DNA from 2 places in the Mesorhizobium sp. B2-9-1 genome. Region 2 is predicted to be linked to the other one. Evidence: riboswitches for the same ligand, from Rfam matches in the RefSeq annotation. Region 2 holds a riboswitch; the other holds the start of a gene.
The links. Region 2 has a riboswitch for thiamine pyrophosphate ahead of thiB (thiamine ABC transporter substrate binding subunit). Riboswitches for the same ligand answer to the same signal wherever they lie in the genome.
Positions count from the first base shown of each region.

Region 1: it holds a riboswitch for thiamine pyrophosphate, as region 2 does, so the genes downstream of both, FJW05_RS11420 (YkoF family thiamine/hydroxymethylpyrimidine-binding protein) here and thiB (thiamine ABC transporter substrate binding subunit) in region 2, are expected to answer to the same signal.

Region 1 is NZ_VFTP01000004.1:272,831-276,573, forward strand. Features, by position in the region: gene FJW05_RS11415 (ABC transporter permease) at 1-746, opposite strand, end outside; gene FJW05_RS11420 (YkoF family thiamine/hydroxymethylpyrimidine-binding protein) at 906-1,514, opposite strand; TPP riboswitch at 1,505-1,617, opposite strand; gene FJW05_RS11425 (GSU2403 family nucleotidyltransferase fold protein) at 1,823-2,911, shown strand; gene FJW05_RS11430 (hypothetical protein) at 3,013-3,357, shown strand; gene FJW05_RS11435 (hypothetical protein) at 3,568-3,743, shown strand, end outside.
Region 2 is NZ_VFTP01000009.1:161,220-164,962, reverse strand. Features, by position in the region: gene thiB (thiamine ABC transporter substrate binding subunit) at 192-1,202, opposite strand; TPP riboswitch at 1,248-1,353, opposite strand; gene FJW05_RS17885 (thiamine diphosphokinase) at 1,489-2,133, shown strand; gene FJW05_RS17880 (ABC-F family ATP-binding cassette domain-containing protein) at 2,135-3,743, shown strand, end outside.

The DNA of each region.
Region 1 (3,743 bases), on a different contig from region 2:
GCATTTTCCCATGGCATGGCGAGACGCTGGGCGAGCACGGCGAGGCCGAACAGCGTCAGCGTGAGCGCCGAGCTGACCGCGACGGCTGCGAGCACCAAGTCGGGGCGGAAATTGTTCTTGGCGCTGAGCATATAGATGCCGAGCCCTTTCGCCGCGCCCGCATATTCGGCGAAGATGGCGCCGACCACCGCATAGGTGATGGAGATGCGCAGTCCGGCGAAGAAATAGGGCAGCGCCGACGGCGACCGAGCGAGCCAGAAGATGCGCCGGCGCCCTGCTCCCATGGCGGCAAGCATCTGGCTGATTTCCTGGGCCGTGGCGGCATAGCCCTCCACCAATGCCACCATCATCGGAAAGAAGGTGACCAGCGCCACGAGCAGGATCTTCGGCAACAGCCCGAAGCCGAACCAAAGCACCACCAGCGGCGCGATCGCCACCAGCGGCAAGGTCTGGCTGGCGATCAGGAGCGGGAACAGCGCGCGGCGCAGGGGGGCAAAGAAGTCGACCAGCGCCGAGAGGATGAAGGCGGCAACGAGCGAGCAGGCAAAGCCCGCCAGCGTGGCGCGCATGGTGGGAAGCGTGTTGTCGGCCAGTGCCGCCCGGTTCTCCCAGGCCTGCGCCAGCACGCGCGAGGGTGCAGGGAGCACGGTGGGGGCGATGCCGCCGAGGCGTGCGCAGAGTTCCCAAATTAGGAGGAGGAGAGCGAATGCGACAGCGGCGGGGAAGATCTTGGCGACGGTCGAGATGACAGCCAATCTCCCCCTCAAGGGAGGAGATTGGCCGTCGCGACGGGCTTCGCCAATCGCCGACGTATGCCCTACTTGCGAAGTAGGATTGGGGACACTTCCCCCCAATGGATCAAGCCAAACAGCCACGACATCTACCTCGATAGATCGAGCTTGCGCTCAAGCCGCGGTCGGGCTGTTCGCCGAAATGGTGATGTCGAGCGTCACGTGACCGGCGCCGGGCCCGAAGCGGCAGAAGGCTTCGTTCAGAGTGGCGAAGACCGCGCCGGCGTCGCCGCGCAGCTTGGTGCAAAAATGCTTGGAGCGTTCGAAGACGCCCGACTGTTTCAGGAAGTCGATACAGCCATAGATCTCGTCCATGTGGTCGCCGGTGCCCATCACATAGAGCGAGAATTGCGCCGCCACCGGCTGATTGGTCGAAAGCGTGGCCTCGACGGCGCGCAACGCGGCGCGCTTGCGTTCGTCGAGCGGGATCGCCGGGCCGCCGATCTCCTCGGAGCGGCAGATCGGGTCATCCGGCTCGCCGGGGCAGCCGCGCGAGACGGCGGCCGACAGCACACAGTGCCTGCCGCTTTTGGCGGCCGCCACGAACAGGTCGCGCATGGCTGGGAACAGCACCTCGGGCGGCCCGACCAGCAGCGTTGAGATGTCGTCTGTCTCGATCCTCAGCCTGTCGCGGTAAGGATCGAGCGCGCCAAGCGCGCCAAGGATCACGCCGACGAAATCGTCGGCCATGGGATAAAGGGAAATCTGTGCGCCGGAAAACATGGCCCGCCTCGCTCCGCTGGTATTATCCAGATCAGCTTTAGGGTCCGGAGGCTTGCCGCCACCATCTCAGCCCCGACCGTACGGAGCACCCCTGTGGATGGCCGGGTTAAAGCACTGTTTGCGGTGCTGGGAAAGCGGTTTTTTGCGGTGTCAATTGGGCCAGGCGCCCATCTCCCTATGGGAGATGCCGGTGGTTATAAGATTTTTGTAATTTTCTTATAATAGCCTTGCGATCTGGATTGACGGCGCGCAAGTTATAAGAAAATCGCACAATTTCTATAACAGCTTCGTAGGAGCCGGGAGCGGCAATGAAAACCATCGATCTCGCCTATCGCACTCTTTATGCCGAGTTGGTGCAACGCAGCCTGGATGCCTCCTTCGAGACGGATTTCTCGACGGCAGGCAATTTCGTGCGCGTGCCGGTGAAGGGCCGCGACTACTGGTATTTCGAGGAAACCCACCCCGAGAAAACGCGGCGCTATGTCGGCCCGGCCGAGGATCCCGAGATCGCCAAACGGGTCGCGACCTTCAGGGAAATCAAGGACGATCTCAGGAGCCGCCGCAAGCTGGTCTCCACGCTTGTCCGCGATGCTGGCCTGAGCGCACCCGAACCTTTCACCGGCGACGTCGTCGAGGCGCTGGAAAGGGCCGGGCTCTTCCGCTTGCGCGCCGTGCTTATCGGCACGGTCGCGTTCCAGACTTATGCCGGATATCTGGGGGTGCGCCTTCCAGGTGCCGCGCTGCAGACGGGTGATGCCGGCTTCGCACAGTTCCATTCCGTTTCGGCCGAAGTGGAGGACAGCACGCCGCCGGTCATCGATGTGTTGAAGGCGGTCGACCCAACATTCCGCGAGATCCCGCACCGGACGGATGCTGGCCGTACGACGCAGTACGAGAACGCCTCGCGCTACCGGATCGAGTTCCTCACCCCGAACCGAGGCAGCGACGAGCACACGGACCACGCCAGTCCGATGCCTTCGCTCGGCGGCGCTTCGGCTCAGCCGCTGCGCTTCCTCGATTTCCTGATCCGCGATCCTGTGCGGACGGTGCTCCTGCATCGCTCCGGCGTGCCGGTGCTTGTCCCCTCGCCCGAACGCTTTGCGGTCCATAAGCTGATCGTCGCGGCACGGCGCGAGCGAAGCAGCGCCGCCAAGCGGGAGAAAGATCTCCACCAGGCAGGCTTGCTGGTCGAGGCGCTGGATGCAATGCGCAGACAGGACGACCTTGCCTATGCCTTCGCGGAAGCCTGGGGACGCGGTGATGCCTGGCGAGAGGCCTTGCGGAAGGGATTGAACCTGCTCAAGCCGGACAGGCACGAAATGGTTGATCTGGTCTTGGGAAAGGCGCTCGAGCAAGCCCGCATAGACCTTGATGACTTTCCGATGCGCCTGCGCTGAATCTCGCTCTCATGATGCAGTATCGTTCAAATCGTACGAATCCTACTTGATTGCTTTTCGTACATAAAGTACGATATTTCCCTTCCATTGAGGGGATTTGCTTGACCACCGCGAACCATGCCGCTTTTGCCGACCTCTCCCACCCGTTGTTGTCGCCTTTGCCGCTCGCCGAGCGCGAACGCCTTGCCGGCGCCTGGCGCATGGCCAACCAGGACATCGCCGACGACATCCGCTTTATCCGGCAATATCTGAAGGTGATCGCCGAAAAAGAGGAGCGGCTTTCGACCGGCGCGCTGGTGCATGGCCGCGTCTATGTCGAGGCGTGTGCGGCCTGGCTGCCGGAGACGGCGGCGCGGTATTTGCGCAACCTCAGGCTGATCAGCGAATGCGAAAGCGCGATGATCGCCGCGGGGGTGAGGTTTGCCCGCTCGAGCGATGCTTGGTGAGGCGCGTTCTCACCTCTTCATCGTAGAAGGGAAGGAATCCGGGTCGCCCGAAAAGCGAACAATCATGCTGCTGCAACCCTTGGCTCAGCGGGTCGAAAAATGCATCGTTTCACACAATCGCCAATTGGTGGACGCGGGCGAGCGGCCGGGCGTTAATTCTACGCAGGCGAAGGAGGGTAAAGCCGTAATACCAGGGAGGAATTCGTTTTGATGGACCAGCAAATCGACATCGGCATACAGCCCGACGATCAGCCCTACGAAGTCACTTCATTCGCCCGCAAGCATGGCCTGACGGTCCCGGTTGCCGACGCGGTGCTTTTCGCCAAAGGTCCGTCGCCGTCACGCGCAGCTTGCGACATGGCAGCGCTTGCCTTTCTCTGCGCGGT
Region 2 (3,743 bases):
GTGTTCCTTCGCGCCCCCCTCTGTCCTGCCGGACATCTCCCCCTCTAGGGGGGAGATTGGCAGCTTTGGCGCCGCGCTCGATCCTGCAACGTCGGAGATTGGCGAAGGTCGGCGTGACAGCCAATCTCCCCCCTTGAGGGGGAGATGTCCGGCAGGACAGAGAGGGGGGCCTTGGCGCAAGCATCGCAGCCCTACTTGCTCATCACCGCCAGCCACTCATCCACCCACGCCTTGCGGTTGGCGGCGACCTCCTGCGGGCTGAACAGCAAGGTCTTGGTCGGCTTCACCAGTTTGTCGAAGGCCGGGTTGAGCGGCTTGTCGGTCTTGCCGGCGGGGAACATCCAGTTGGTTTCCGGAATGACATCCTGGAATTTCGGTCCCGTCATGAAGGCGATGAACTTTTGCGCCAGCAGGTTCTTCGCGCCCGTCTTGGTGATGCCGGCAACCTCGATCTGCAGGTACTCGCCCTCCTCGAACGAGGCCGCCTGGTAGCGCTCGGTGTTCTCGGCCACCATGTGGTAGGCCGGCGAGGTGGTGTAGGACAGCACCATCGGCGCCTCGCCCTTGGTGAACAGGCCATAGGCTTCGCTCCAGCCCGGAGTCACCGTCAGGACCTTGGTCTTGAGCTTTGCCCAGGCCTTCGGCGCCTTGTCGCCATAGACCGACTTCACCCACAAAAGCAGCCCGAGGCCGGGCGTCGAGGTGCGCGGATCCTGAATGACTATCTTGTCCGTGCCGCCACCCTCGACCAGCTCCTTCAGGCTCTTCGGCGGGACTTTAAGCTTCTGCGTGTCATAGACGACGGCGAAATAGCCGTAGTCGAAAGGCACGAAAGTGTCGTCGCTCCAGCCGCCAGGCACGTCGATGCCGGAGACTTCGCCATGCGGTGCGAATAGTCCGCTCGCCTTGGCGTCGGCGGTGAGATTGGTGTCGAGGCCGAGCACGATGTCGGCCTTGGTGCCGGCGCCTTCGAGCTTGACGCGGTTGAGGAGCGCAACGCCGTCGGCCACCGAGACGAATTCGAGATCGCAGCCGCATTCGGCCTCGAATTCCTTCTTCACCGCCGGGCCGGGACCCCAATCGGCGGTAAAGCTTTCATAGGTATAGACGGTGAGCTTGTCCTTCGCGGCGGCAGGCGCGACGCCCGCCAGAAGCGAAACAAAGCCGGTTGCAAGAATGAGATGGGACAGCATTGCGCGCATATCGGCGCCTCCTTCGTTCGAGTGACAAGGAATTGAGGCGCCGGATCGTCCGAAACGTCTAATCCCTCCGCCGGTACAAACCGGATCAGGTTCAGCGGGTTGGCTTGATCGCCTCTCAGCCGGATCACGTCCGGCACCCCGTTAGAGCGTTTCGACAGATAGGCCCGGCCGAAGCAGCGCGCAAGCGGAAGTTTGCCGGGCAGCTAATGTTCGCCGGCAGGCTGGCAGCCGAAGCGCGCGGCATCCCGCTTCCGTTTCGCCCGACGGGCTGATAAGGGCGACGGCCATGGGCACATTCACCATCCTGCTTGGCGGCGAGCTTATCCGCACGCCCCGGCTCGAACGCCAGATCGAAGGCTCGCGCGTCATCGCCGCCGATGCCGGCATCGGCCATGCCCGCATGCTCGGCCTGATGCCGGAGCTCTGGGTTGGCGATTTCGACTCGGTGCCGACCAACCTGCCGGATGATCTCGCCGCCGTGGCGCGAAAAGTCTTCCCGGCCGAGAAAGACATGACCGATGGCGAGCTCGCCATAGCGGAAGCGCTTCAGCGAGGCGCCACCAGCCTCGTGTTGGCCGGTGCCTTTGGCGGCAAGCGCGCCGATCATGCCTTCCTGCATCTGGCGATGGCCATGCGGCTGGCCGAGGCTGGCACGACCGTGCTGCTGACCAGCGGCGCGCAGGAAGGCGTTCCCATCCTGCGCGGCAAGGCCAGCTTCGACTATGACGACGGCACCTTGTTTTCGGTGCTCGGCCTTTCCGACCTGTCCGGCCTGACGGTCACCGGCGCCAAATGGCCGCTCGACCGCGTGGAGGTGGCGTTCGGTTCCTCGCTCACTATATCAAACGAGGTCAAAGGGCAGCTTGGCATCGCGCTGGAGCGCGGCCGGGCGCTGCTTCTGGCCCACCCCTATCCTCTTCCAGAAAGTTGACATGGCGCCGCCACTTCTCAACCTCGACGGCATTAGACTGACCTTCGGCGGCACCCCGCTGCTCGACGGCGCGGCGCTCAGCGCATCCGCCGGCGAGAAGATCGCGCTGGTCGGACGCAACGGCTCGGGCAAGTCGACGCTGCTCAAGATCGCCGCCGGGATGATCGAGCCGCAGGACGGCGAGGTGTTCCGCCAGCCTTCGGCCACGGTCCGCTATCTGCCGCAGATGCCGGACATGGACGGCTTCGCCGACGTGCGCGCCTATGTCGAGGCGGGCCTTGGCCCGGCCGACGATCCGCATCGCGCCACCTATCTGATGGAACATCTTGGCCTGACCGGCGAGGAGCGGCCGAACGACCTGTCCGGCGGCGAGGCGCGCCGCGCCGCCCTTGCCCGCGTCATGGCGCCGGAACCCGACATCCTGCTCCTCGACGAGCCGACCAACCATCTCGACCTTTCGGTGATTGAATGGCTGGAAGAAGAACTCGCCCGCACCTCCTCCGCGGTGATCCTGATCTCGCACGACCGCCGCTTTCTCGAGCGCGTCACGCGCGCCACCGTCTGGCTGGACCGCGGCCAGACGCGGCGGCTGGACAAGGGCTTTGCGCATTTCGAGGAATGGCGCGACCAGGTGCTGGAAGAGGAAGAGCGCGACCAGCACAAGCTCGGCCGCCAGATCGTGCGCGAGGAACATTGGCTGCGCTATGGCGTGACCGCCAGGCGCAAGCGCAACATGCGCCGCCTCGGCGAGTTGCAAACCATGCGCCAGCGCTTCCGCAGCCATCGCGGAGCAGAGGGCACCGCGACGATGGTGGCCAGCGACGCCGCCGAATCCGGCAAGCTGGTGATCGAGGCCAGGAACATCGACAAGAGCTTTGGCGATCTCACCGTGGTCAAGGGGTTCTCGACCCGCATCCAGCGCGGCGACCGCGTCGGCCTGGTCGGCCCGAACGGTGCCGGCAAGACGACATTGTTGAAGATGCTGACCGGCGAGCTGGCACCGGACGCCGGCACCGTGCGGCTCGGCGTCAATCTCGAGATTGCGACGCTCGATCAGAAGCGCGAGGCCGTTGATCCGCAGGAGACGCTGGCGCATTACCTCACCGACGGACGCGGCGAGAACCTTGTCGTCAATGGCGAGCAGCGTCATGTCGTCTCCTACATGAAGGATTTCCTGTTCAAGCCGGAGCAGGCCCGCACGCCGGTGCGCGAGCTTTCCGGCGGCGAACGCGCGCGGCTGCTTTTGGCCCGCGTGCTGGCCCGGCCGGCGAACCTTCTGGTGCTCGACGAGCCGACCAACGATCTCGACATGGAGACGCTAGAGCTGCTGCAGGAGCTTGTCGCGGGCTTTGCCGGAACCGTGATCCTGGTCAGCCACGACCGCGATTTTCTCGACCGCACCGTCACCAGCGTGATCGCGCCGGACGGCGGCGGCCGCTGGATCGAATATGCCGGCGGCTATTCCGACATGCTGGCGCAGCGCGGCGGCTCCAGGCTGGCAGACCGCAAGGCAAGGTCCAAGACCGAGGCGAGCGAGGTTGGGTCGAAAGCCGAACCGGCGGCACCCAAAGGCCCCGCGAAAAAGCTCTCGTTCAAGCAGAAATTCGCAC